Solitalea canadensis DSM 3403: one gene and its partner. The protein of the gene in region 1 interacts with the protein of each later gene in a pairwise test. Links are inferred from orthologs where the notes say so. Each region holds a gene or a part of one and is shown in the gene's direction. Other genes may lie near its edges.

Region 1 (15,015 bases):
AAAACAAAATTTTTCAGGCTCAACATTTGTATATTTTCATCCAGAAGCCAACTCGCTTATTTCTGTTAGGTTATACTATTTGCTAAAAACAGGCGAATCTTACTGGCCTATCAAAATTCCAATCGCATTATTGTTAATAATCCCTGTTGCGTTTTTCATTATCGGCTACTTCGTTAAAAAGTTGATTTTCCTATTCATAGGAATTGTTCTGGCATTTTTCCTATTTAACACCGGCTTAAGCGTAGGAAGTTATTTTGAGATAATAGGAAATTGGGCGCAGGGGTTGTTTTGATTAGTTCATAGATCATAGTTCATAGATCATAGTCGAGAGTACTAAGTCCTGAGTATTGAATTCAAGCATTTGATTAAATCACTTTTAATAATTTTCAAAAAAAGCTTTATTATAGGATCATAAACGATTAGTTATTGGCTATGGACTATAGTCTATCAACTATGGACTCAGAACTCAAGACTCCCGACTCAGAACTCAAGACTCCCAACCCCTAAAACGGGTACCCAATACCAATTGAGTAATTCATAAACCTGAAACTCGGGTATTGGTTTTTAAAATCTTTATCCCATAAGTGTTTAATAACCCATCGATCACTCTCAAATTGGGGATCGTGGAGTTTTAAGCCGGCATCCAGACGTAGAATGAGGAAACTGAGATCTAAACGGACGCCAAGTCCGGTGCCAATTGCGAGTTCCTTGTAAAAGTTATTAAACTCAAATTGACCTTTCGGGTAAATTCCTTCAAAATCAGAAATATTCCACACATTACCAGCATCTAAAAATGTGGCACCATTTAATTTAAATCCGAAAAAATTGTTGGTAATATTAAAACGATACTCAAGATTCGCTTCAATTTTCATTTCTCCCAATTGTTCCAGGTTCAAACGAACACTATCAGCTCCCGTAGGTTTGAGGTCATTTCTTGGAAATGCTCCAGGACCAACTTGTCTGGCTCTCCAAGCGCGTAATGAGTTCGCCCCTCCTGTACCATAAAGTTTAGAATAGGGCATTGCTGATGAGTTTCCGTAGGCAAACCCAGCCCCAATATTAAATCGGGCAATGAACTGATTTCTATTAAGCAATTTATAATACCTGATTTCTAAATCAGGTTTAGCATATTGATAAAATGGTCTGTTGAAAGTTGTATAATAACCGTCCGTATTTATTTTGGCTCCAGCCAGTTTATAAGTTAAGTAAAGAAGATTGCCTGCAACATCAATATTTCCTTTAAAATAAACGAAACTTCCCCCAAATCTTATTTTATAATCATTTAATAAATAAGTGTATTGAGATCCTAATGCAAAATAGGGTTCATAACGGCTTAATGCAGATAGGTTGCCTGATAAAATATATTGTTCAGCAAGTGCAGAATCTATATGTGAGTTTACAAGTGATATGGTTACTGGTGTTAAATAATGCGATTTTTTAATATTTTCTTTCCATTCATAACTTAAGCTTGTAAAAATGTTTCCGGTTGAGAATTGTTGACGGCCTTCATAGTTATAACCTAATGTGATCCGTGTTTTAGGTAAGGAGTATCTGCTTAAATTAAAGTTGAATGGAGAAAGTAATCGTGGAAATAAAATACTTACACTTGTTTCAACTGTCTTTTCTCTAATTCGGGGTTGTTCCAAACCATTAAAGTTCGTCGGTTGAAATTCAAGACCTCCTTTAAGCTTAAATTCAAAAATCTCACCTCCTCCAAAAAAGTTTTTGTTCATATAAGTTACTCCGGCGTTAGTTCCTAAATAACTTCCGCTTAGTGTAAACTCTCCATTAACGGCTGCACTTCTGCGTTTGGAAGGGATTAGTTCAATGTAGGTGTTTAATTTGGAGCTATCGCCCTCAACGTTCCTAAAATCAAAATTGATAAATTTAAAAAGATTGAGATCACCCAACCTGGTATAGGTTTTCAGATAATCATCATTGTTAAAAAGTGCACCTTTTTTGAAGAAGATCAAGTCAGAAAAACGATGAGGTTTAAAACGGCCTTCTTTATCTAAAAAATAAATGTCATTTTTTCTAATAGTGTCCGGTTCAATTTCCCTTCTTTTTACACCCGGGGTAATTGTTACATAAGTATCATTCATCGTAAATGCCTGATGATGATCTTTGCCTTTTGGATTATTAATAATGGTGATGATATCGACTTGGTGACTAGCTTTTCCACCGCTCTTTCTTACAGAGTCATTAATAAGCGTATCAGCTTTATATCGGATATAAGATTTTTCGAAATCTTTGTATCCATTCATCTTAAAAAGGTTGTTGGCTACTGATACCTCGCGTTCAAGCAAATAATAATCATAGTTTTTACCTGAATCAATTGGCTTTTTGTAATTCTTAGTGTATAAATGAAGTAGAGCAGTGTCGAGTATATTGAAGCTGTAATTACGAATGGTATATACCGGTCCTTGAAATGCTTCGTAGGTTAATTTGATTTTTTTCTTGCCTATCGAATCTATCCGTAAGTGCACTTTGTTATTAAAATAACCTTTATTCAGCAAAAAACGACTCATTTTCTGCATTGCCGAATAGGCTTTTGTACTATCAAAAATGGCAGGTGCTTCCCCAATTTTTTTTGGTTTTGCTTTGTAAGCACCTTTTTTAGTGTTGAAGGTGTTATACATTCCTAACCCAAATTTTTGGCCTAAAAATTTAGCGTTAGCTTTAGGAATAAATGATTTGGCATCTTCTTCCAGTTTTTTGTCAACTCCTTTAACCTCAACTTTATCTATTAGAGATTCAGTAGGTTTTAGGTATCGACTCGGTTTGCAGGATCCCAACAATATTATTGGGATTAAAAATATAAGTATAGTTTTGTTTAAAATTCTCGATGTAAATGATTTCAAAATCACAAATAAGTTTTGTTAAATCTCTCCACAATAAGAAATACCGTGAAGAGCACGGTTTGTTCATTGTAGAAGGTGTTAAAATGGTGAATGAATTACTGGAATCTTCTTTTAAAGTCCACTCAATATTTTCGACTGAAAATTATCTAAAAAACATCACAAATATAAATCCGAATATTGAAAAAGCTGCTATTCATGAGGTATCTGAAAGTGAATTGCAAAAAATAAGTTGCCTTCATACGCCAAATGAAGTATTTGCTTTAGTGCAAACGCCTATTAATAATATTGATAATCAGCAATTTAATGAGAGTCTAACTACTCATTGGTCTATTATGCTTGATGATGTACAGGATCCGGGCAATATGGGAACCATTATTCGTATTGCCGACTGGTTTGGTATTAAAACGCTAATAACCTCCTTAAATTCTGTGGAGGTGTATAACCCGAAAGTAGTTCAATCGACCATGGGTTCTATCTTTCGGATCAATATGATAAGCACAGACCTTGAGAAAGTGTTGAATACCATCAAAGCGCCGGTATACGGAGCATTGTTAGAAGGGGAGAACCTTTACAAAGCAGCGTTTAATCAGCCCGGAATTATTTTGATGGGAAATGAATCAAAAGGAATTTCAGAAAAATTGCGGAAATTTATATCGTATCCATTGTCGATACCCGGATATGGCAAAGCGGAATCATTGAACGTTGGGATTGCAACGGCTATATTCTGTTCAGAAATGCGTAGAAGGGAATAATTGATAGTTAACTTTAGGTTTTAAAAACTAAATGACTTGATTATCAGTGTAGCAAAAAATATTTTAAAAAGATGTGTTGTGTAACAAATTTTAATTCTTAAATTTGCAACCTCGTTGAAATAAGGTCGAGTGGCCGAGAGGCTTAGGCAGAGGTCTGCAAAACCTCGTACAGCGGTTCGAATCCGCTCTCGACCTCAACTTGTTAATCGAAAATGGTTAATGTTAATAGAAGTAAACCATGCTATAATACGATTAACAGAGGTATATAAACTATTAACAATAAAGTTCAGGGAAATCATGGCAGTTACAAGATTAAAAAGAAAAGACAGAAAAAATAAAACTGTTTCACGTTTAGAAGTTCAACATTTGAAATTAGCTACTAACCTAGAGTTAGGTAGCCGTTCAAAAGAAAAGGCTACTAGCCAAGTTGTTAAAAACAGAAACATCATTGCTGAATTAGAAAAAGCAGCAAAGTAATTCTTTTCTTATAAAAGATATTTTAAATCCTGATCATTATTGGTCAGGATTTTTTGTTTTGGGTGGGTGGATAACTCATTGTCGGAAAAGTTGAGAGATTGAATTGTATACTCAAAAATTATTACGCTTAAATTATTTAAATCTCTGGAGGAGAATAGCCTTAGTAGATATACATCAGTTCTAATATCCATAAAAAAAGCTTTAGTCTTGCTTGAACTAAAGCTTTTTGATAAGTTATCTTAAGCGTTATAATCCTTTTTCAAGAATCTTTTTATTGATTTCTTTTACTAATCCCGGGCCTTTATAAATAAATCCGGTGTATATCTGAACAAGAGAAGCTCCTGCATTCAATTTTTCAATTGCATCATCACCTGAGTGAATCCCGCCCACGCCAATAATCGGAAAAGCTTTATTTGATTTTTGTGATAAATAACGGATAACTTCCGTTGAACGGTCTTTTACAGGTTTACCACTTAAACCTCCCATTTGATTAACCAAGTCAGGATTTGACTTTAACCCCTCTCTGGAAATAGTGGTATTCGTTGCAATTACTCCTGCAATCTTAGTTTCAAGAACAATTTCTATAATGTCATCCAGCTGCTCGTTAGTTAAGTCAGGAGCTATTTTTAACAAAATAGGTTTCGATTTTGGTTTGGTTTCGTTTAATGTCTGTAAGCGGAATAAAAGCTTTTTTAGAGGTTCTTTGTCTTGTAAATCGCGCAGCCCTGGAGTATTGGGAGAGCTAACATTTACCACAAAATAATCAACCACATCAAACAACTTTTCAAAACAAATCACAAAATCTTCGTCTGCAACATCATTGGGTGTTACTTTGTTTTTACCAATATTGCCACCGATAATTAATGAGTGATCCTTACGATTTTTCAGTCGCTTTACCATCTCATCAACACCTTCATTGTTAAAACCCATACGGTTAATTAACGCTTCATCGTCAACCAGTCGAAACATTCTGGGTTTGTCATTACCAGGCTGTCCAACCGGTGTTATTGTTCCAACTTCAATGAATCCAAATCCTAAATTGCCCAACTCGTCAAAAAGTTTGGCATCCTTGTCAAAGCCAGCGGCCAATCCTACCGGATTTTTGAATTTAATACCAAAAACTTCACGCGCTAACCTGTTATCTTCTAAACAATAGGTGGCCTTGATCATTTGCTTGGCACCTGGAATTGCCTGAACGTTTTTAATCCAATTAAATACTTTGTGATGAATTACTTCGGGATCGTATTTGAAAAAAAGTGGCTTGATGAGATTATACATGCGACAAAGATAAAAGGATTGACGGATAGATAAAATGATTAAAAATGGTGAGAAGGCTTAATTTTTACTGAATTTGACTCAGGTGATTTACTGTAAATGAAAGTTTTTCAGCTTGATACTTGCAAAAATCCTGATTTTCAAATTGGATTGAGTTATCTTTGCGCCGATGATTGCATTAAATGACATTACGTTTGAATTTGGATCCAGAGCTTTATATGACGAAGCTAATTGGCATATTAAACCTGGAGAGAAAATCGGACTGATTGGGGCCAACGGAACGGGTAAAACAACTTTATTGAAGTTGCTGGTAGGTGATTATACACCGACAAAAGGTATTATTTCAAAATCAAAAGATTTAAAGATCGGTTATTTAAACCAGGATCTTTTATCTGTTCAATCTGATTTCAGCATTTTGCACGTGGCAATGGAGGCATTTGAACGCCAAAATCAGCTGCATGATGAAATTGAAGCATTGCTAAAGAAACTTGAAATAGATTATTCGGATGATTTACTCCATAAATTAAGTGATAAGCAGCATGAGTTTGAGGCTTTAGATGGTTATAATATCCAGTATAAGGCTGAGCAAATTTTAGCAGGTCTTGGATTTAGTGCCGAAGATTCGAAGCGTCCGTTAAAAGAGTTTTCTGGTGGATGGCGCATGCGTGTGATGTTGGCAAAGATTCTTCTTCAAAAACCTGACCTTTTATTGCTGGATGAGCCTACCAACCACTTGGACTTACCATCAATTAAGTGGCTGGAAGGTTACTTAAATAGTTTTGAAGGTGCCTATATTATTGTTTCCCACGATCGCTATTTCCTTGATCGTACTGTTCAGAAAATTGTGGAGTCTAAAGGTGGACAATTAATTCAATATGCTGGTAATTATAGCTTCTATATAGAAGAAAAGGCTTTGCGTGAAGAAATTCAACGTGGTCAGTTTAAAAACCAACAACAGAAGATCAAAGAAGAAGAACGTTTGATTGAACGTTTCCGTGCAAAAGCTTCTAAAGCTAAAATGGCGCAATCGCGTATTAAGGCTTTGGAGAAAATGGAACGGGTTTCGGATGTGGATGATGATAATCCTTCCGTATCATTCCGTTTCTCATTTTCTCGTCCATCTGGTCGTAGCGTTGTACAATTACGTGATATCTCCAAAGAATATCCTGGTTTACAGTTATTGAAAAATACCGATGGTGATATTGAAAAGGGTGATAAAATTGCCCTAATTGGTGCCAACGGTAAGGGTAAGTCGACGTTGTTACGCATTGTTGCTAATTCGGATGTTACCAGTGGTGAGGTGAATAAAGGACATAATGTATTACAATCGTTCTTTGCACAGCACCAGTTAGAATCACTACATCTGGATAATACCATTTTAGAAGAGCTTCAGTCATTTGCTCCCACACGTACAGATACTGAATTACGCTCATTGTTGGGATGTTTCTTATTTACCGGAGATGATGTATTTAAGAAAATCAAAGTATTATCCGGAGGTGAAAAATCGCGTGTTGCATTAGCTAAGGTGTTAACATCTGACGCCAACTTCCTGATTCTGGATGAGCCTACCAACCACTTGGATATTCAATCGGTTAATATTCTTATTCAGGCTTTACAGCAGTATGAAGGAACATTTATTTTGGTTTCTCACGATCGTTATTTAATTGAAAATGTGGCCAATAAAATTTGGTTCATTGAGAATAAAGAGATCAAGGATTATCCTGGTTCCTACCATGAATACGATGAATGGTACGAGAAACGTCAGAAAGAATTAAGTAAAGTTGCTCAAGAACCGAAGAAGGTAGTTGAGCAGCCTAAAATTATGAAGCAGGATAATCGTTCAGAAAATAAAGAGAAATCAAAAGAGCTGAAAAAACTCAATCAAGAGTTGGATAGGCTTGAGTCTGCAGTAGTCGATCTGGAAAATCAGCAGAAAAACTATGAAGGTGAAATGGCTAAAGAAGAAGTGTTTTCGAATGCATCAAAGCTTAAAGAGGTAAATGATGCTTATTTAGCCATAAAATCAAAGCTTGAGAAAACCCAACAAGAATGGGAGAGTCTTGCTGAAAAAATCATGGAATTAGAGGCTTAATAAGTCCTTATCCACTATAAAAAACAGGGAACATTATTTTGATGTTCCCTGTTTTAGTATAAAAAAATCCTGATTTCTTAGGATTAATTAAACCTCAGCTATAGAATACAGTTCGTGTTTTACTATACAAATTACTTGATAACAGCAGTAACGGTACTTCCTAATTGTTTTAGCGACCGAACGTTGGTGGCCATTTTATAACCAATAAATAACATGATTATTATACAAAGCAACAATGCTGAATAATTGTTGAGAAATCTTCTTAAGTGCTTCATCCTCAGGTCTCCTTTCAGCTGCAAAAATCGCAACAAATCTGCAAACAAAAATTGATTATAATCAAGTTATTGTTTGATTAGAAGATTTTAGCTCTAATGCGACTCAGCGTTTCGGGGGTAATATTAAGATAAGAAGCAATAAATTTTAAAGGCGTCCGCTGTATTATCTGAGGTTCATTTTCAATAAGGTAGCGATATTTTTCTTCAGGCGACGAATAATGCAATATTTTGATCCGACGATAAAGTTTCTGAACGTTTGATTGACTAACCAGACGGCTTACCCGCTCAATTTCGGGGTATTTGTCATACAGCTCATGCCATGGCTCACGAGGTACTATCAATAATTGGCAAGCTTCTATCGTTTCTATGCCCACATCCGAAGGAACTTGGTTAAAAAAACTATCAGAATTGCCGAGTGTATCCGGCTCATAACAAATCCATAAGGTAATTTCTTTGTCGGCCATGTGGTAATAACCCCTGGCCAATCCTTTGTTCAAATAATAAAGATACTTTTGAACCTGGCCTTCTTGTAAGAGCATAGTCTTGGGTGGACATTCCTTAAACTCAGCAATCTTCAAAATGGCGTTTCGTGCTTCTACACTTACAGGATAATAATTTGAAAGGTAGTTATTGAGATGAAATAGAGCCATAAATGTTTATTCTGTATGTTATTGAATATACAAAATACTTAGCAATTGACGCTGATTTAACGAAAAGCTAATAAAATAATAAACTATTAAGTAACTGGATTTAATATGCGAGTTAGAAGTTTGTAACATCAACTAAAGCAACTTACTCTCGTATGAAACAAAGATTTACGCTATTTATACTAATTACGCTCCTTACTTTTTCAATAAATACATCTTTTTGTCAATCAGGTGGTTATTTAACTTATGTTGAAGATCTAAAATCTTTGGGATTTTCACTTGATGATAAGCTTGCCCCTTTTTATCATGGAGTGGCTTCAGGAGATCCTTTAAGCGATCGGGTAGTTATCTGGACTCGTGTAACGCCCCCCAAAAGAGAAGCTTCAAACAGTGAATGGAAATTAGCTTTTTCAGTTAGTTGGAAAGTTGCTACGGATACCACTTTTACGGACATTGTACGTAATGGTGATATTGCAACCGATGAAACTAAAGATTTTACCGTTAAAGTTGATGTAATGGGCTTAAAACCTAATACTACCTACTACTATCAGTTTGAAGCATTTGGAAAGAAATCTTTAACTGGTGCCACTCGAACGGCTTATGGCGCCATTGATGAATTGCCTGTAAAACTGGCATTTGCTGATGGAAACAACTACACTACGGGGTATTTTAATGCTTATGGTCGAATTGCAGAAATGAAAGATTTGAATGCAGTGGTGGTGGTGTCGGGTTATATTGATGAAGATGCGGGCACAACCGAAATACGAGCTCACATACCCAAAATAAAAACGGAAACGCTTCAGGATTACCGAAATCGCTATGCTCAGTACCACCTTGATAAGGACTTGATGAAAGCACACGCATCTCATCCGTTCATCGTGGTTTGGGAAAAGCAAAAACAGGAAGTTATTTCTGAAAAATGGAATGATAATAACAAAGCAGCAGAGCAGGCTTTTGTAGAGTGGTTGCCAGTAAGAGTGGCAAAAGGTGAATTTCAACGGAAATTATCTTATGGTAAGATGCTCGAGATGCTGATGATAGAAACTCAAACCACGCAAAATACAGGACTTATTGCTAGCACTAATGCACTACTGGAACAGGATGCTGTATTTCTTGAACAGCCTCATCGTGAATGGTTAACCAATCAATTAAATTATTCAACAGCTAACTGGAAAATTCTTGTTAACCGAAATCTCATGTCTACAATAAATGCTGATTTCGAACCAATTACAAATAAGACTTACGATGTGTGGGATAATCACCTAAAAGATAAAGAAAGTCTGCTTGGCTTTATCCGGTCATTCAGCCTTAAAAATATTGTCATGGTAACCGGTGGTTTTCATAATTCATTAGGAGCGGAGGTTGCTGATGCAGCAAGCAGTTATGATCCTCAGAATGGAAGACTTGCAGCTATTGTGGAAGTTGCAATTCCTTCAATTTCGGCATCTAATTTAATCGATCAAGATAGTAATGCAGGGAGTAGTGCTGAAGCCAAATGTTTAAATAAAGCTGTAAATCCGCATATCAAAACAGCCAATTTTAATGATCATGGATTTGTGATCATGAACTTTACCAAGAAGGAAACAAAGATCAATTGGTATTACATGAAAGAGAATAAGCTTAACGATATAACCAAACTAAAATCGCAAACCGAAATGACCGTGAAAAACGGAGTGTCTATCCTGGAAAAATAACTACAATTACCAAAACCGTTTAAACCGTTATCTGCAGATAACGGTTTTTTTTGTTAGGTTAGAGCAAAATTTCGCACTTAATGAAAATTAAACTTCTATACCTGTTTGCCATCTGTTTTCTTTTTCTGAATTCAACTGCAAGAGCACAAGATTCAAAGCTAAAATATCAGGATTGGGTATACAGACCTAACATTAAAACCGTTCAGTTTGAAAATATTACCAATCAGGATTATGCCACCATTCCCGTGTTCTCTTTGGCGAGTGCAGAGGAATTAGTGTTGCAGTTTGACGATCTTAACGGAAGTACTCAGGATTATTTTTATACGATTGAACATTGTACAGCCGATTGGAAACCAAGTAACCTGTCGACTATAGATTATTTAGATGGTTATACAGAAGATCGTATAATTCAATATAAATATTCATTTAATACGATTCAGCAGTATACTCATTACACGCTTGCTTTTCCGACAAGCACCATGAAACCTACCATTTCTGGTAATTATTTGCTAAAAGTGTACTTGAATAACGACCCGATGGACCTGGTGTTAACTCGTCGTTTTTATGTGCTCAGGCAGTCCGTAAATATTCTTACGGAAGTTAAACGGGGAACCGTAATAAAAGACCGCTCACAAACGCAGAAAGTTAACTTTACCATTCAGCATCCTGCATTGAATGTTTCTAATCCAATGTCTGAGATAAAAACGGTTCTTACACAAAACGATCGTCCTGATAATGCCATGAATAATATGAAACCCACATTTATACGCAATAACGAGTTGGTTTATAATGACATGGATTCGGGTACATTTTTAGGAGGAAGTGAGTTCAGGAATTTTGATACACGCAGTTTACGTTTCTTCTCGCAGCGTATCCAAGACATTGTAAAGGAGAAAAAACAAACGGATGTATATTTATTCCCTGATGATAATTACAGTGCTACTGCATATTCTACAATAGTTGATTTAAACGGTGGATACGCCATCCGAAATCAGGATGGAGGTGGTGATGCTGAAGTTGACGCCGACTATACCAGAACTCATTTCGCATTAAAAGATACCCCACCAACTACTGTGGGTGATTATTATTTGTTTGGTAAACTTACCGATTACCAGATAAAAGACGACTATAAGCTTGCCTTTAATGAAGTAACTCAACGATTGGAAACACAACAATTATTCAAGCAAGGCTATTATGACTTTTGTTATGCATTTGTACCTAAAGGCCAATCTGTAGCAGATGTTTGTCCGGTTGAAGGTTGTCATTTCGAAACGGATAATGCTTACACTATATATGTCTACTTCCGTCCGGTGGGTAAGCGTTATGATGAACTGGTAGGAATAAAACGATTTAATGCAAAGGCGTTTTTCATTATGCGTTGATTTTTTACCCCTAACCCCTAAAGGGGAATTATTACTTGTATAGACCCCTGCCCCTAAAGGGAACCCATCTAACACATTGGGGTTGGGGTGTTCGATAATTATCCTCCACTATTATTAATACTGTCAATAGCTAAGCCTCTCAAGTAGAAATTCTCATACAATGAGAGTTCCCCTTTAGGGGTTAAGGGTGTTCATTTTCCGAAAAACAACACGAAATCTTCTCCATAATTCCCATTGATTTCCCATCTTTGCAGACCAATCAATCCGTAGTATGAATAAATTAAATGCTGAAGACCAGCATAAGCTGGAAGCATTGCGTCAAAAGATCAAAGAAAACTCTCAAAACTCTCTAGGGTATCCTGTTTCAAAGGATTTCGATTACTCAGAATTGTTTGAGTTGTTGAAATATCCGGTAAACAATATAGGAGACCCATTTGCTGATTGCACCTATTCGGTGGATTCGAGAGAGATGGAGCGTGAAGTATTGGAGTTCTTTGCAGAAGTATTTCGTGCGCAGAAGAACGACTGGTGGGGGTATGTAACCAATGGAGGTTCTGAAGGTAATATGTATGGTTTATACATGGCACGTGAGCTTCATCCCAAAGGAATGGTTTATTACTCGGCAGCTACCCATTATAGTGTTCATAAAAATCTTCATTTGCTTGATATGCCTAACATTGTTATCAGGGCACAGAAAAACGGTGAAATTGATTATGAAGATTTAAGCAATACCATTCGAATGAACCGACATATGCCTGTAATTATTATGGCTAACATCGGTACAACAATGACAGAAGCAAAAGACGATATCACGAAGATAAAAGCGATACTGAATGACGCAGCTATTCAAAACTATTACATTCATTGCGATGGTGCCTTGTCTGGAACCATGAGTCCTTTCCTGAATCCGCGACCTGCTTTTGATTTTGCTGATGGTGCAGATAGTATTGCCATAAGCGGACATAAGTTTATAGGTTCTCCAATCCCTTCAGGAGTATTGTTAGTAAAGAAGTCGCACCGTGACCGTATTGGCCGTTCAGTGGCCTATATTGGCAGTTTAGACACAACCATTACCGGTTCAAGAAATGGCCATAGCCCGCTGTTTTTATGGTATGCTATTAAAACACTAGGGTTAGAAGGCTTTAAGAAACGTGTTGATCACAGTCTGTCGGTAGCAGCTTATGCAGAAAACCGCTTAAAATCAATCGGTTTAGATGCATGGAGAAATCAAAACGCTATAACAGTTGTGTTTCCGCAGCCCCACGAAATAGTTCGTAAAAAATGGCAGTTAGCATCAGAAAGAGGACTTTCACATATCATTTGTATGCCAAATGTAACTGAAAGTCAGATTGATGAATTAATCCTTGATATTGAGAAATACAGGGAAGCAGTACTTTCCTGAAATTAAGCAGAGTTTATTACTCTGCTTAATTTTAAACAATCAGGTAACTAAATGCTTACTTTTCTCCTTCCTGATTTTATTTTTTTAGTTTTGTCACAAATGAAAAAAATCACCGCTATAGTAATGAGCATTTTCTTTCTACTAAATGTAGTAGGATTGAGTGTGTACGCTCATTATTGTGGCAATGAATTACAGAGTGCGAGTGTAATGGTTGCGGCAGATAGCTGTTGTGACGATGACGATTCAATCAATGAAACTCAAAGCGATTGTTGCCATAACAAGGTTGAAACGATCAAAATTAAAGATGATTTTCTTTCAATAGCAAAGATTCAACAGGCAAAATTGTTTCCTGTTGAATTATTTTTGTTTGCCTATCATATTACTTTTCAGAATAAGTTAACAGATCTTCATAACCCGATTACCGTTAACTTTAAGGGCTCACCGCCTCGAAATTGCCCCATTATTCTCCTTACCCAAACATTTCTTATTTGATTAATCCCTGTTGACTTTTTTGGTGAAACGTTATTCGTATTCACCCAGGATCGTATTGTCTAACAGATTTTATTTTAATGAAACGCCAATTAGTAATAGTCTTAACACTATCATTTTTAGTTGGGTTTAAGGCGCGTGCCCAGCAGATAACGGGTACCGTTTTTGAACTCAATACCAGTAATAAAGAAGTATTGCTCGAGGGAGCAAGCATATCATGGATAAATACCTCCATAGGGGTAATCTCAAATGCCAAAGGTGAATTTGCAATTAATTCACAGGGTGTAACTGATCGTCGGTTAATTGTTTCATTTGTTGGTTTGAAAACGGACACAATCCTTGTGAATCATCATAAACACCTTAAGATTGTATTAAAATCTAACGGAAAACAACTTGACGAAGTAGTGTTTGCACAGCAACGGGAATCTACCATGGTTTCTGTACAGCCTCGTAAAACAGAAATACTCACATCGAAGGAACTTAAAAAAGCAGCTTGTTGTAATTTGGGAGAAAGCTTTCAAACTAATACAACAGTGGATGTTACCTATAGGGATGGCGTTACCGGAAGCAAAGAATTACAGGTTCTTGGCTTGGCTGGTGCTTATACCCAAATATTGACTGAAAACGCCCCTGTTATTACCGGTTTGGGTACTACATATGGCATATATGGCATTCCGGGTACTCAAATTGATCAAATCCATATTGTTAAAGGGCCGGGTTCAGTTGTATTTGGTCCGGAGTCGATTAGTGGAATGATCAATGTGGAGTTAAAGGATCCGATGCGTGCAGATAAACTGTTTGTTAATGGGTATTTGGATGGTTATGCCCGTGCCGAATTAAATGTTGACAAAACATTTAAACTTAGTAAGGACCTGAGTACCTTATTTTCGTTTCATATCGATCGGTTTAAGTTGAAGATGGATCAGAACGATGACTCATTTCTTGACATGCCCATGTTGCAAAATATTAATGTGTTGAGTAAATGGAAATATGAATCAGGGAGTGGCTGGTTTTCTCAAAATTCTATAAAGTATTTGAATGAAAACAGAGAAGGTGGTCAATCGCATTTTTATAACGATAATACTCAATTCGATCCTTCAATTTACGGACAGCAATTAAAAACTAACAGGTTTGAGTTTTATGGCCGTACAGGTTTTATAGTTCCTTCCGGTAGTTATAAAAGTCTGGGGTTGCAATACTCTTATGTTTTACATGATTTAAGTGGTTTTTATGGCCTACGTTCAAATAATGGACATCAACAAAGCATAAACCTTCGCTTAATCTATAATCAGACAATTGGCAGGCTAAATTCCCTTAATATGGGAGCTAGTTATCGCCTGGATAAGATCAATGAACAATTTGGCAATTTGCAGTTGAACAATGATTTGACTATGCCCGGTGTTTTTGTGGAAAACACCTTCTCAGGAGAGGGCAGTCGTCCATTGTCAATAGTAATTGGAGGACGTGCTGATTGGGCAAATGGAGAACTTGTTTTTACTCCAAGGGGAAATGTGAAATGGTCAGTTGATAAAAACACAGACATGCGTTTTTCAATTGGAACAGGTTTTAAAACAGCAAATGTTTTGGCTGAAAACGCTAATATTAAAGTTAGTAACCGGGAAATTGTAATACAGGGACCTTTAAAGTTTGAAAAAGCACTTAATTATGG
Region 2 (15,369 bases), 910 kb from region 1 along the record:
GTTGGTACGGTTGGTATAAATAAAATGCTTTACTCCGCGAGCTTGTTTAAATTCTGGCATTTTTGATGCTCTTTCACCTAATATGAATAACTCTTCAAAATACCCCGGTTTACTAAAATCAAACTCTTTTTGCACGTAAGGTCTCGCAAAAAGGCCAATCATTTCCCGATAATTTTCATAATAAAAATCCACCATTTCTGGGGTGTCATCTTCAAAAATCATTTCCAACTGCTTAAAATAATCGATCGTTAACTCTCGATCTTCAAACGGGTTGGCAACGAAAGCAAAAAAAGGATAATAAAAATTATCAGGTAGCTCTTTGATGCAACCAAAATCAATAATGCCAAGTTTTTTCTCTGGTGTAATAAGAAAGTTCCCGGGATGTGGATCTGCGTGGACTGCTCTCAGCTCGTGTTGCTGGAAATTATAAAAATCCCACAGTGCTTGTCCAATCATGTTACGTTCTGCCTGAGAGGGGTTAGTATTAAGGTATTCGCGTAAATGAAGACCCTCTATCCAATCCATAGTAATTATGCGTTTGCTCGAGAACTGTGGATAATAAGTCGGAAATACAATGTTATCCAGGTGCGCGCATTCACGTGCAAAATATTGTGAACGATTAACCTCCAATTCGTAATCGGTTTCTTCTAAGAGCTTCTCCTCAACCTCCCTCATGTAAACAGCTAATTCGGCTTCGCTCATTCCCAGTAACCTGAATGCAAAAGGTTTTACCATTTTAAGGTCAGAACTGATGCTGTCGCCAACTCCCGGATATTGAATCTTTACTGCAAGTTTCTTTCCGTTTAAGCTTGCTTTATGCACCTGTCCGATGGAGGCAGCATGTGTTGATTTAAGATTAAAGGAGTCATAAATCTTATCAGGTGTTTTTCCAAAGAATTTAGTGAATGTCCGAATAATCAGCGGTCCGGAAAGAGGTGGGGCGCTATATTGAGCTTGTGAAAACTGATCTGAATAGGCTTTGGGTAAAATATTTTTATCCATGCTTAACATCTGTGCAATTTTTAAGGCACTGCCTTTCAACTGACTCAACGCATTATAGATATCAGCAGCATTGTTCTCATTTAGCTCATCTCTTGTATGTTCAGGATTGACTAATTTCTTTGAGTAATGCTTTATATAATTGACTCCCACTTTAGCACCTGTAGTAACGAACTTAACAGATCGTTCTACTTTTGACACGGGGATACTGCTTTGCTCTTTCATTATTTTTAAGAGGGATTACACCGATTATAGAGGAATTACACCGATCGTTTTAGATTGTTCTGATTGACCGATTTAAAACGTGAATTTTACTTTGCCTTTTCCTTGTTGAACGAGGAATTTTCCATATTCGAGCAAATTGTCGATTGGGCCACGGCTCATAAGGTCGAGGGTAACGTTGATTCCTTTTTCTATTGCTTCATCGGTTTTTTCAAAGTTTTCACTGTCATCATTGATCCAGAAATTGATAATGAAAGCCAATTGCAGCCATAGCGCATTTTTGTATTTGTCAGAAATGAATTTACGGTCGATAATCTCACTTTTATCGATTCCTTCGTGAAGTACTTCCGAGATAAACTCTTCAAAAGAAAGTTTTGCTTTTACTAAGATCTTAGGTGTCGAAAAGCCTTTTCCGGCATGTTTAATTGAATACGTAATAAAGCTTCGGGTTGATTTCATTTCCTCTGTTAAAGTGAAGAAATAGGAGAGGATACGTTCTCTTGCAGAATAATCAGGATAAACCTCTTGAGACTTTACTTTAAGGGCTATTTCGTTAAACAAATCTTTCCAGAAACTACCTTCAATAGCATCAAATGAATTAAAATGTTTGTAAAAGTCTTCTTCTTTCAGTTTTAAAGACTTGGTAAAAGCGTATACCGACTTGGGCTGTTCATTGTTAGTAAGAACATAGTCCATATACGCGGTTTTAATTTTCTCACGAGCGTCCATAAATTTATGAGTTTAGATGTAAGCTTTTGACTACTTATTTACATAACGCGTTTGCTATGTTTATGTTTTGAATACTAACTAATTAACGTTAGTTGCCTCGCAAAAAGCTTTTTTATAATCGCAACATTAGCAATCTTTTACTCGGATGGAGTACATATTATAACTGGCAACCTGAGTTTAATTAACTGTTCAATATTACAATACTTCAGGATTGGCAATGTTGGTAGGATTGCCATTAATATAGTTGATTGCATTCTCAAAGGCTTTGGCAAAGTACAGTTCATATCCGCTTTTTTCTACATAGCCTAAATGAGGTGTACAAACAACGTTTTTCATTTGCAAAAGTTCATAGTTACTATCATAGATGGGCTCGTTTTCATAAACGTCCACCCCTGCAAAACCTGGACGACCCGTTTTTAAGCATTTAAGTAAAGTTCCTTCTTCAATTAATTCGGCACGAGCGGTATTTATTAAAGCTGCTGTAGGTTTCATTAATAGTAGATCAGTTTCTTTGACAATTCCAGCTGTTTTATCGTTAAGCCTCAAGTGCAGCGAAACCACATCTGCCAATCTGAAAAAATCTTCTTTACTTTTAGCACTTTCAAAACCGTCATTTACAGCATTTATCCTTGAGTTTTCACTTCCCCATACCAATACTTTAGCGCCGAACGCTTTAGCATAACCGGCAACCATTTTTCCAATTTTTCCATAACCCCAGATACCAATTGTCTTACCGTAAATTGTTGATCCGATATTGGTTTGCCATTTACCATTTTTGAAATCTTCAATGGCAGCAGGAACTTGTCGAACCGTATTCATAATGAGCGACCATGTTAGCTCGGCCGGTGCGATGGGAGAACCAATGCCTTCCGCAATCGCAACTTTGTGTTGTGTGCAAGCGGGCAAGTCCAAGTGATTAGCGATTTTACCCGTTTGGCTAATGAGCTTTAAATCAGGCAGCTTACTTAACAAATCTTCATTGATTTGAGTACGTTCTCTTATCAACACCAGAATTTCAATGTTTTTAAGCTTTTCGGCCAGTAGAATGGTGTTCTTCTCCGTTTCAGTTAAAATGGTAACATCGTAGTCTTTTAACCACTGGAAACAGTTAAGATCTTTTACAGCATTTTGGTAGTCGTCTAGAATGGCAATTTTCATATGATGAAATCAAAAATGAGCTAAGCAACAAGGTTAGGTTATAAACAAAACAAACAAAAAAACATTGGTTAGACAGGTATAACCTAAACTAAAAATAATTAACTTGATGGTAACAAAAATTGTTTAGTTTAAGTTTAAAGATGAATTGCGTTGAAGTTTAAACAATTATCGTTTTTACTCGTTATAGCTACAGAATAAAATATTAAGAAGACGCTAAATCAATACATAGTATATTGAAGGACTGGCGAAGAATTTAAGTGAATTTATTTTCTTTGTAGTACTACGTTTAACTTACAAACAACAATGCGTTAACAATTGTTAAACTTGCAGAAATAATAAAAGAGTGAAAAAGTTCTCGATAAGTGATATAGAGTGTTTGACAGGTATTAAAGCACATACCATCCGGGTTTGGGAACAACGATATAACCTAATTATCCCCAAAAGAACAGATACCAATATCAGGTACTATGATGATTGTGATCTGAAAAAGTTTCTGAATATTTCATTGTTGCTCGATTCAGGGATGAGAATTTCTGAAGTGGCGAAAATGAGTGAGAATGATATCTCCAATCAAATAAATAAGCTTGCCGACTGCGAAATTAATGGTTGTTCATGTACCATTGGGTCTATGTGCAATGCTATGCTTACCCTTGATGAAGCCATTTTTGAAGAAACAATGGAAACAAGTATTCAGTCGATGGGTATGGAGCGTACTATGTTGGAAGTTGTTTATCCATTTCTTCATAAGATAGGAATGATGTGGCAGGCCGGTACTATTAATCCTGCGCACGAGCATTTTATCACTCACCTTATCAAGCAAAAGCTTATCACCGCAATTAGTAAGATTGAAACTCCTAACCCTGAGCTTGCTAAAAAATATATGCTCTTTTTACCAGAAGGAGAGGCTCACGAGTTAAGTCTGCTTTTTGCCAATTATTTGATTAAGTCTCGTGGTCATCATGTGTTGTACCTGGGAGCTAACTTGCCGTATGAAGACCTTTTTCAGGTAGCCAGTTATTATGATCCTGATTATGCAATTACATTCCTTATTACCGATACTGTATTTGGAGATGTAAATATCATGGTTACTAAATTGCTTGAAAATTTACCAAAATGGCCATTAGCTGTTTCAGGGCATTTGGCATTAAATTCTGCCATTACTCCTCAAGATCGCTTAACAGTGATTAAAAATGTACCTGAACTAATCGATTTTATTAATAACAATGCCGAAGTGCAACGACTGTATTTTACTTGTTAAATGGTCAGAAAGGTTAAAATTGCATCAGAATGATTAACTGATGTAAATCATTTTCTATAAACGCAAAATTCCTTTTTTTCTTTCCATATAACAGGTAAGATAACTACTTTTGCTACCCGACAGATTTTATTGGAAAATAAGTAAGTAGAATGGATAATCTCACGTATCTTACCAACGCGCACACCTCGTATATCGAATCTCTTTATCAACAATATAAAAGTGATCCGACGTCAGTTGATTTCAGCTGGCAGAAATTTTTCGAAGGCTTTGAATTAGGCAAAAATTCAGAAGCAGGAGCCGATGTGCCTGCAACAAATGAGCATTTTGAAAAAGAAATGAAGGTGTTGAACATGATAAACGGCTACAGACAACGCGGCCACTTGTTCACTAAAACTAATCCTGTTCGCGAACGCATGAAGTTTTTCCCAGGTAAAGAACTGGAAACTTTCGGCTTAAGCGAAGCTGACATGGATACTGTATTCAATGCAGGTATCGAAGTTGGATTAGGCGCTACAACTTTGAGAAACATTCGTCAGCTGCTTGAAGAAACCTATTGTGAATCAGTAGGAGCTGAATACAAATACATCCGTAACCCTGAAAAAATGAAGTGGTTTGAGGAGCGTATGGAAAGCAGCAGAAATAAGCAAAAATTTACTTCTGATGAGAAAAAACGTATTCTTCATAAACTGAATCAGGCAGTTGTTTTTGAAAACTTCCTTCACACAAAATTCTTAGGACAAAAACGTTTCTCTTTAGAAGGAGCTGAAACAGTTATTCCTGCTTTAGACTCAGTTATTGAGAAAGGTGCAGAATTAGGCATTAAAGAGTTTGTTATTGGTATGGCTCATCGCGGTCGTTTGAACGTATTGGCCAATATCATGAACAAAACCTACAAAGATATTTTCACAGAGTTTGAAGGTAAAAACTACGATGAAAGTGCGCCATTTGGAGGTGATGTAAAATATCACATGGGATTCTCTACCGATGTACAAACAGTAGATGGTAAAGATGTTCACTTGAGCCTTTGTCCAAATCCTTCACACCTTGAAACTGTTGATGGTGTAGTAACAGGTATTGCTCGTGCTAAGATCGATCAGAAATACGATAATGATTATAAGCAGCTTGCACCAATATTAATTCATGGTGATGCCTCTGTAGCAGGTCAGGGTATTGTTTACGAAGTACTTCAGATGGCTAAGCTTGATGCTTACAAAACTGGAGGAACTATTCACCTGGTAATCAATAACCAGGTTGGTTTTACTACCAACTACCGTGATGCTCGTTCAAGTACTTATTGTACAGATATTGCTAAAGTAACCCTTTCTCCTGTGTTCCATGTAAATGGAGATGATGTGGAAGCGGTTGTTTATGCAATTAACCTGGCAATGGAATACCGTCAGAAATTCCATAATGATGTGTTCATTGACATTCTTTGTTACCGTCGTTACGGTCACAATGAAGGAGATGAGCCTCGCTTCACTCAGCCTACTTTATACAAAGCGATTGAGAAACATCCAAATCCACGTGAGATCTACAATGAAAAATTGTTGAAACAAGGTGATGTGGATGCCAATCTTGCAAAAGAAATGGATAAGAACTTCCGTAAAATGTTGCAAGAACGATTGGATGAAGTAAAACAAGAAGCGCCTAAGTTTACAAAACCAACCATGCAAGGTCCATGGAAAGGTATGCGTTTTGCTACCCCTGAAGACTTTGTAAAATCAGTTGATACCGCGGTAAGCGAGAAAACATTAGTTGATATAGGAAATAGGATCACCGATCTTCCTTCAGATAAAAAATTCATTAACAAGATTGAAAAGCTATTTGGCGATCGCAAGAAAATGATCAACGAAACTAAATCGTTGGATTGGGCGATGGGTGAATTATTAGCTTACGCTACTTTGGTTAATGAAGGCCACCGAGTACGTTTCTCAGGAGAGGATGTTGAACGTGGTACATTCTCACACCGTCATGCTATCATTAAGGTAGAAGAGTCGGATGAGGAATACAATCCAATTCAGGAAAAAGTAGCTACTTCACCTGCAGCTCCATTTGAAATCTATAACTCACACCTTTCAGAGTATGGCGTTTTAGGTTTTGAATATGGTTATGCGATGGCTTCTCCAAATGCTTTAACAATTTGGGAAGCTCAGTTTGGTGATTTTGTTAACGGTGCACAGATCGTTATCGATCAATACATTGCTGCTGCAGAAACCAAATGGCAACGCAGTAATGCATTGGTAATGTTATTACCTCATGGTTTTGAGGGTCAAGGACCTGAGCACTCATCAGCTCGTATCGAGCGTATGATGGAGCTTTGTGCAGAGTACAATATGTATGTAGCTAATTGTACTACACCGGCACAGATCTTCCACATTATGCGCCGTCAGTTAAAGAATGAATTCCGTAAACCATTAACAGTATTCTCGCCTAAAAGCTTATTGCGTCACCCTGCATGTGTGAGTCCATTGGCCGACTTTACTAAAGGTGGCTTTAAAGAGATCATCGACGATAACTACGTAAAAGCAAAAGACGTTAAACGCGTATTGTTCTGTTCAGGTAAGATTTATTATGAATTACTTGATCAGCAACAAAAAGATGGCCGTAAGGACGTGGCTGTTGTTCGTTTAGAACAGATCTATCCATTCCCTTATGAGCAATACAATGCGATTAAAGAGAAATACAGCAATGCAGAAGAATGGATTTGGGTACAGGAAGAACCTGAGAATATGGGAGCATGGCCTTGGTTAGTTCGTCACTTACGCAGAGAACCATTAGATGTAATTGCTCGTTTAGAAGCAAGTTCTCCAGCTACCGGTTATTCGAAACTGCACGTAGCGCAGCAATTAAATATTATTGCAAAAGCTTTTGCCAGCAAAGTGAAATCAGAGGTAAAAGAGAACGTGAAGAAAACAACTGAGAAAGCAGTAAAAGTAGATTAATTAGTGAATTACGAGTTTCGGGTTACGAATTACGAACTCAAATCGTAGATATAACAGTACTTGTTATACGCAATTCGAAACCCGTAACCCGCAACCCGAAATAAAAATAATAACTCGCAATCCGTAATAAAAAAACAATGGCTTTAGAAATGAAAGTGCCCGCTGTGGGCGAATCGATAACCGAAGTAACCTTATCTCGCTGGATTAAAAATGATGGTGAGTTTGTTGAAATGGACGAGGTAATTGCCGAATTAGAATCGGATAAAGCAACTTTTGAATTAACTGCTGAGAAATCAGGTGTGTTAAAAACAATGGCTGCTGAAGGTGATACTATTCCTGTTGGCGCTGTAATTTGTGCTATTGAAGAAGGTGCCGGAGCTCCAGCTGCCGCGCCTGCTAAAGAAGAAAAAACTGTAGCTGCTTCAGCTCCTGCGGCTGTTGCCGCTCCTGCATCGTCAGGTGATTCTTATGCTGCGGGTCATCCATCTCCTGCTGCCGGTAAAATTTTAGCAGAAAAAGGTATCGATCCAAAAGATGTGAACGGTACAGGTAAAGATGGTCGTGTTACCAAAGAGGATGCTGAAAAAGCGCAAGCTAAAGCTGCTGCTGCACCTGCGAAAACTGCAGCTCCTGTTGCGGCCGCTGCACCTGCTGGTCCTCGTGCTGAGAAACGCGAAAAAATGTCGAATCTTCGCAAAACTGTTGCTAAACGTTTAGTAGCTGTTAAAAATGAAACGGCAATGTTAACTACTTTCAATGAGGTAGATATGTCGCCAATCATGGAGATCCGTTCTAAATACAAAGATAAATTCAAGGAAAAACACGGTGTTGGTTTAGGTTTCATGTCATTCTTTACCAAAGCAGTTTGTGAGGCTTTGAAAGAATTCCCTGCTGTTAATGCACGTATTGATGGTGAGGAAATTGTATACAATCAATTTGTAGACTGTTCTATCGCTGTTTCTGCTCCTAAAGGTTTAGTTGTTCCGGTGATCCGTAACGCTGATTCTATGACATTAGCTCAAATAGAACAAGAAGTTCTTAACCTAGCGTTAAAAGCTCGAGAGAACAAACTTTCAATTGAAGAAATGACAGGTGGAACATTCACTATTACGAATGGTGGTGTATTTGGTTCAATGATGTCGACGCCGATTATCAATGCTCCTCAATCAGCTATTTTAGGTATGCACAATATTGTTGAGCGTCCTGTTGCTGTAAATGGTCAGGTGGTAATTCGTCCGATGATGTATGTTGCCCTTTCTTATGACCACCGTATTATTGATGGTCGCGAGTCTGTTGGTTTCTTAGTACGTGTTAAACAATTATTAGAAGATCCTACTCGCTTATTATTAGGTGTTTAGTCTTTTAAAATGATAATTTTGAAGCGGCCTTTCTCCTTAAAGAGAAGGGCCGTTTTTAGTTTCATTTAAATCATTTTAATGAATGGAGACAAACCTTCCAATTTCGTTAAGCAATTATCATCTTAGCGTTATCTCTCTTACTATCCCTGGTAACTTCATAAAAAATTCATAAAACTGCCTTTGTTTTGTATCATGGAAGGAGCAGTTTTCATTTCATTATGCTTCATTTTTGATTGCAGATTCAATCGAATCATTTCTGGTATTCAAAAAAGATAGCTCTCGCACTGTTCAATTTTCCTGCATAATCTAAAAGATACTTAATAACCAAATAGAGCTCATTATGATGAAGAAGATTGTAGTGCTTGCGGGTTTTTGTGCCCTGCTATACAATACTAGTTGCCAACAAACCGATAAAGAAGAAAAGAAAGAGGTAAGTAATTACGCGGTTACAAGTCCGTTAGCTATTGACACCTCTTTTACAAAGGAGTATGTTTCTCAGATACGCTCAGTTCGTAATATTGAAATCAGAGCTCAGGAAAAAGGATACCTGCAAAACATCTATGTAGACGAAGGGCAATCAGTAAAAGCAGGTCAGTTATTATTCAGAATTATGCCGAAGGTTTATGAGGCAGAATTACAAAAGGCTCAGGCAGAAGCTAAAGCAACGGAAATTGAGTATGAAAATACGAAAACGTTAGCTGACAAAAATATCGTTTCTAAAAACGAATTGACGATGGCGAAAGCTAAGCTTGACCAGGCTAAAGCTGAAGCATCATTGGCAAGTCTGCATCTTTCATTTACAGAAATCAGGGCGCCATTTGATGGAACGATCGATCGCATCCCTTTAAAACTGGGAAGTTTAGTAGATGAAGGCGAATTGTTAACTAGTCTTTCGGACAATAGCCAGGTTTATACCTATTTCAACGTATCGGAGCCGGAATATTTGAACTATCAAAGCACCGCTAATAAAGGCCAAAAGCAAAAGGTTAGTCTGATCCTGGCCAATAACGAAATGTTAAAAGCAAAAGGTGAGGTAGAAACTGTTGAAAGTGAGTTCGATAATGAAACCGGAAATATTGCTTTCCGAGCAAAATTCCCTAATCCAGGCTTATTGTTAAAAAATGGTGAAACCGGGAAAGTACAAATGGTAGTCCCTATTAAAAATGCACTGGTAATACCTCAAAAAGCTACTTACGAGTTACAGGATAAAAAATATGTATTTATCGTAGATAAAAACAATGTGGTAAAATCAAGAGAAATTACCGTAGCGACAGAGCTTCCTGATATCTACATTGTAAGTAATGGCCTTAAAACTGATGATAAAATCTTGATTGAAGGAGTGCAGAAAGTGAAAGACGATGATAAGATCGCTTGCAACTTTGAAGATCCTAAAAACGTGATCGGCCAGTTAAAATTAAAAGCGGAATAATTTACACGCCAAACCTAATTTTATGTTTAACAAGTTCATACAAAGGCCCGTCCTTTCTATTGTAATATCGCTCATCATCGTGTTTTTGGGTGTGTTGTCAATGGCTCATTTGCCGGTAACACAGTTTCCATCCATTTCTCCTCCAAAAGTGAATATCACTGCTGAGTACCCGGGAGCAAACAATGAGCTTTTAATAAAATCAGTTGTGATTCCGTTGGAAAGAGCATTGAATGGTGTACCAGGAATGAAATACATCGCTTCTGATGCAGGTAATGATGGAGAAGCAACCATTCAAGTGGTTTTTAACTTAGGAACCGATCCTAATCAGGCTTCGCTGAATGTGCAGAACCGTGTAGCTGCGGTAACTAATAAATTGCCGCCGTTAGTAATTCGAGAAGGGGTAAAGATTAGTCGTGAAGAGTCGAATATGTTGATGTATATCAACCTTTATAGCAAGGATCCTAAAATGAATGAAAACTTCCTTTACAACTTTGCTGATATAAACATTTTATCGGAGTTAAAAAGGGTTGATGGAGTAGGCTTTGCCGATATTTTAGGTAACCGCGAGTATGCAATGAGGATTTGGCTAAAACCTGATCGCATGCTGGCGTATAAAATTTCTGCTGATGAAGTTATGAAAGCATTGGATGAACAGAGTATTGAAGCATCTCCGGGTAAAACAGGGGAAAGTTCAGGCAAACGTTCACAGGCTTTCGAATATGTTTTAAAATATCCAGGTAGGTATAGCACCAAAGATGGATATGGAAATATAGTGTTACGTTCTAGTCCTGATGGCGAGTTACTTCGATTAAAAGATGTTGCCGATATTGAATTTGGTAGCTCAATGTATGATTTGTACTCCAATCTTAACGGAAGAGGATCTGCTGCCATTGTATTAAAACAGGCATACGGAAGTAATGCAAGTCAGGTTATTGCTGATGTAAAGGCCAAAATGCAGGAACTAAAATCAAAAGATTTTCCTAAGGGGCTGGACTATGAAATCAGTTATGATGTGTCTAAATTCTTAGATGCTTCTATTGAAAAAGTAATTCATACCCTGGTCGAAGCCTTTATTTTGGTAGGTATAGTAGTATTCATCTTTTTAGGCGACTGGCGTTCCACCATTATTCCGGCAATTGCGGTTCCGGTATCATTAGTGGGTACGTTCGTGTTCATGCAGTTTTTTGGTATTACTTTAAACCTGATCACGCTTTTTGCATTGGTATTGGCCATTGGTGTAGTTGTGGATGATGCGATTGTGGTAATCGAAGCAGTTCACGCTAACATGGAGAAATATCATCTCTCCCCATTAAAAGCTACACAACGCGCCATGCGGGAAATCAGTGGGGCTATTATCGCAATTACCTTCCTGATGGCGGCAGTGTTTATTCCAGTAGCCTTTATGTCGGGCCCGGTAGGTATTTTCTATCGTCAGTTCTCAATCACTATGGCAACAGCCATTATTCTTTCGGGATTGGTGGCGCTTACTTTAACACCTGCATTGTGTGCCATGATGTTAAAGAATAACCATGGGAAAGCTAAAAAGAAAACTCTTGTAGATCGTTTCTTACATGGATTCAACCGATTGTTTGAAAAGCTATCCATTAAGTACGAACTGGTGCTTAATAAGGTGGTGAGCAGACGAATAGTAACCTTTGGTGTGTTGGCGGCATTTTGTATTGGAGTAGGGATTTTAAATAATAGTGTACCGAGCGGTTTTATTCCAAATGAAGATCAGGGAATGGTGTATGCCATTATTCAAACTCCTCCAGGATCATCTTTGGAAAGAACCAATCAGGTTGCAGAAAAACTACAGTCGATTGCGGAGAGAATTGATGGAATTAAGTCGGTTTCTTCATTAGCGGGTTATGAGATTTTAACCGAGGGTACCGGTGCTAACTCTGGTACTTGTTTGATCAACCTTAAAGATTGGAAAGATCGTAAGGAATCAGCTCAGGATATAATCAATGAGTTGGAAGAGAAATCAAAAGACATTACCGGGGCCAGTATTGAGTTTTTCCAACCGCCGGCAGTGCCTGGTTATGGAGCTGCAGGTGGTTTTGAGTTACGTTTATTGGATAAAGCCGGTAGTGGTGATTACAAAAAGATGGAAACGGTGAGTCGTGATTTTGTGAAAGAACTTAGCAAGCGACCAGAGTTAGCCTCTGTATTCACCTTTTACAGTGCGAGTTTCCCTCAATACATGTTGCGAATCGATAATGACATTGCACAGCAAAAAGGTGTGACTATTGATAATGCAATGAATACGCTTTCTACCTTAATTGGTAGTAACTATGAAACCAGTTTCATCAAATTCGATCGGCAGTATAAAGTGATGGTGCAGGCCTTACCTCAATATCGCGCTTTGCCTGAAGATGTGTTAAAGCTGTATGTTAAAAATGATAAAGGTGAAATGGTACCGTTCTCGGCCTTCATGAAAATGGAGAAAGTTTATGGTCTGTCTGAAATCACTCGTCATAACATGTATAACTCATCAGAGATCAGTGGTTCTTCAGCTCCGGGATATAGTAGTGGTGAGGCCATTAAGGCAATTACTGAGGTGGCTGCTAAAACATTGCCCAGAGGTTTCGGTATTGATTGGGCTGGTATCTCTAAAGATGAGGTTTCAAGAGGAAACGAAGCTGTTTACATTTTCCTTATTTGCCTTGGCTTTGTTTACCTGATCCTTGCTGCGCAGTATGAAAGTTTCATTTTACCACTTTCGGTTATTCTTTCATTGCCTGCCGGAATTTTTGGAGCATTCTTGTTCTTAAAAATATTCGGACTGGAAAATAACATTTATGCACAGGTAGCCATGGTAATGCTTATCGGATTGTTAGGTAAAAACGCAGTGTTGATTGTAGAATTTGCTGTTCAACGACATAGCGAGGGTGCATCCGTATTCAGGGCCGCAATGGAAGGAGCGAAGGTAAGGTTCCGGCCAATCTTAATGACCTCATTTGCATTCATTGCCGGATTGATTCCATTGGTTATGGCAACTGGTCCGGGTGCAATTGGAAACAGAACTATTGGTTCTGCAGCTGCAGGAGGCATGTTGTTTGGTACCGTGTTCGGAGTAATCGTAATACCTGGATTGTATTACATCTTCGGTAAAATAGCTGAAAAACATAAGTTGATCCGGATTGAGGATGAACAACCGCTGACTGAAGAGCTTGAGAACAAATTAGTCGAGGGTCACATGGCAGAAATTGAAGAAGTGTTGAACTGAAGATTTTAAAGGTAATGTTTAAACAGAAAATATATCTGGGTATAGGACTGGCTGGAATTTGCTTTGCGATGGCAAGCTGTAAAGTTCCTGCGGCAACTCAAAAAGTAGAAAATAAAGAGGTTCCGTTAAGTTATGTAAGCGCAACCGATTCGCTAAATTCGGGTAAGATTCAATGGAGGTCATTCTTTACAGACCCGAACTTGAATAGTTTGATTGATACAGCACTGAATCGCAATCAGGAATTGCAAATTACTTTACAGGAATTGGAAATCGCTAAAAGCGAGATCAAGCTTAAACAAGGTCAATTGTTGCCATCTGTTGAAGTTAGGGCTGGAGTTGGGATAGAAAAAATAGGGAGATATACCAGTCAGGGAGCTGGTGATGCTTCTACAGAAATTACGGCTGGTAAAGAAATGCCAGATCCGCTACCTGATTATCTATTAGGTGTATACGGTAATTGGGAAGTAGATATTTGGCATAAATTACGCAATGAAAAGAAAGCAGCGGTAAGCCGTTATTTAGCAAGTGTACAAGGTAAGAACTTCGTTGTAACTAATCTTGTGGCCGAAATAGCCAACTCTTATTATGAATTAGTAGCATTAGATACGCAGTTGACCATCGTTAAAAAGAACATTGAACTGCAAAACAATGCGTTGGAGATTATAAAAATCCAAAAAGAAGCGAGCAGAGTTACAGAGTTAGCTGTACGGAAATTTTCGGCCGAAGTATTGAACTCTCAAAGTTTGCAATACGAAATTCAACAGAAGATCACAGAAGCGGAAAATAGAATTAATTTCTTATTGGGCCGGTATCCTCAGCCTATTGCGAGAAGCTCAACCAATTTTACAGATTTAATTCCCGCGGATATACATGTCGGTATTCCATCCCAATTGTTAGCTAACCGACCAGATGTTAAGCAGGCAGAATTAGAACTAGCAGCAGCAAAATTGGATGTGAAGGCTGCAAGAGCAGAGTTTTATCCTTCATTAGGTATATCCGGCTCAATCGGATTACAGGCTTTTGATCCGAGCTATTTGGTTAAATTCCCCGAATCGATGCTTTACTCTCTGGCGGGTGAATTGGCGGCACCGCTGATTAATAGGAATGGCTTAAAAGCAGAACTAGCAAGTGCTAATGCAAAACAAATACAAGCCATTTATAATTACGAACGCACCATTTTAAATGCTTATGTGGAAGTGGCTAATCAGATGTCTACTATTAGTAATTCACAAAAAAGCTATGAATTAAAGTCAAAACAGGTGGATGAGCTTACCCATTCAATTGATATTTCTAATGATCTATTCCGCTCGGCACGAGCTGATTACCTGGAAGTACTAATGACTCAACGTGATGCTTTGGATGCCAAATTGGAATTGGTGGAAACAAAAAAACAGCAATTGAATGCGGTAGTAAATATCTATCAGGCTTTAGGAGGAGGGTGGAATTAATTGAACAAACACAAATTATCATAGCCTTAATTTTAGTGTGGCCTGGCAATAATTGCCGGGCTTTTTTATGATTCGCTTCATTGAAAAATAAGTTTATGAGGGGGCATTCTTTAATTTCCAATTGAAGAAAAAAAGCTTGAACTTTAATCTATCTAAATATTGAAAGCCATGCGAACACTACTGAAAGTAACTTTGGATGTTGCAGCAGCAAACAAAGCTTTAATGGAAGGTTCTTTACCCAAAATCATGCAATCTACCATAGAAAAACTTAAGCCTGAAGCGAGTTATTTTTACACTGTTGACGGTAGTCGATCTTGTTTTTTCGTTTTTGATTTGAAAGATGTTTCCGAAATTCCGGCTATTGCAGAACCCTTTTTCATGCAATTAAATGCTAAAGTAGACCTCAGTCCGGTAATGAACGCTGAAGATTTGCAAAAAGGACTAATGAATTTGCAAAGCATTAAAGGTTCTTAAAGCATTAAAGGTTCTTAAAGTATAAACCATATAAGACATAGGTAAGTGAAACTGCTTAAATGGTCTTAAATGTCTTATATGGTTCCAATTATCCAATCATCTCCTTAGGAAATACAATGGTGA

Evidence for each region.
Region 2: the proteins of SOLCA_RS11520 (region 1) and SOLCA_RS15285 interact in binary tests that used the Escherichia coli proteins (3 or more experiments, as listed by UniProt). The link is inferred for Solitalea canadensis DSM 3403 from one-to-one orthologs.

The regions. Positions count from the first base shown.
Region 1 is NC_017770.1:2,767,460-2,782,474, reverse strand. What follows is about bases 5,047-7,995. They hold SOLCA_RS11520 (ABC-F family ATP-binding cassette domain-containing protein), read left to right. Parts: upstream 5,047-5,534; coding sequence 5,535-7,457; downstream 7,458-7,995. Other genes in these bases: SOLCA_RS11515 (Crp/Fnr family transcriptional regulator), read right to left, coding at 7,810-7,995; SOLCA_RS11525 (quinone-dependent dihydroorotate dehydrogenase), read right to left, coding at 5,047-5,368. Outside these bases: SOLCA_RS11550 (hypothetical protein), read left to right, coding at 1-292; translocation and assembly module lipoprotein TamL, read right to left, coding at 504-2,867; SOLCA_RS11540 (TrmH family RNA methyltransferase), read left to right, coding at 2,852-3,613; SOLCA_RS11530 (hypothetical protein), read left to right, coding at 3,833-4,090; more of SOLCA_RS11525, read right to left, coding at 4,337-5,046; more of SOLCA_RS11515, read right to left, coding at 7,996-8,382; SOLCA_RS11510 (alkaline phosphatase D family protein), read left to right, coding at 8,535-10,073; SOLCA_RS11505 (type IX secretion system plug protein), read left to right, coding at 10,154-11,455; SOLCA_RS11500 (histidine decarboxylase), read left to right, coding at 11,727-12,857; SOLCA_RS11495 (HYC_CC_PP family protein), read left to right, coding at 12,957-13,349; SOLCA_RS11490 (TonB-dependent receptor), read left to right, coding at 13,427-15,015. UniProt on the Escherichia coli protein: Genetic data indicate it may be involved in ribosome assembly or function.
Region 2 is NC_017770.1:3,672,744-3,688,112, reverse strand. What follows is about bases 4,206-7,508. They hold SOLCA_RS15285 (2-oxoglutarate dehydrogenase E1 component), read left to right. Parts: upstream 4,206-4,515; coding sequence 4,516-7,308; downstream 7,309-7,508. Other genes in these bases: odhB (2-oxoglutarate dehydrogenase complex dihydrolipoyllysine-residue succinyltransferase), read left to right, coding at 7,446-7,508; SOLCA_RS15290 (MerR family transcriptional regulator), read left to right, coding at 4,206-4,366. Outside these bases: SOLCA_RS15305 (ABC1 kinase family protein), read right to left, coding at 1-1,224; SOLCA_RS15300 (TetR family transcriptional regulator C-terminal domain-containing protein), read right to left, coding at 1,297-1,917; SOLCA_RS15295 (D-2-hydroxyacid dehydrogenase family protein), read right to left, coding at 2,146-3,108; more of SOLCA_RS15290, read left to right, coding at 3,452-4,205; more of odhB, read left to right, coding at 7,509-8,666; SOLCA_RS15275 (efflux RND transporter periplasmic adaptor subunit), read left to right, coding at 9,010-10,095; SOLCA_RS15270 (efflux RND transporter permease subunit), read left to right, coding at 10,118-13,324; SOLCA_RS15265 (TolC family protein), read left to right, coding at 13,339-14,772; SOLCA_RS15260 (hypothetical protein), read left to right, coding at 14,941-15,246; SOLCA_RS15255 (sensor histidine kinase), read right to left, coding at 15,335-15,369. UniProt on the Escherichia coli protein: E1 component of the 2-oxoglutarate dehydrogenase (OGDH) complex which catalyzes the decarboxylation of 2-oxoglutarate, the first step in the conversion of 2-oxoglutarate to succinyl-CoA and CO(2).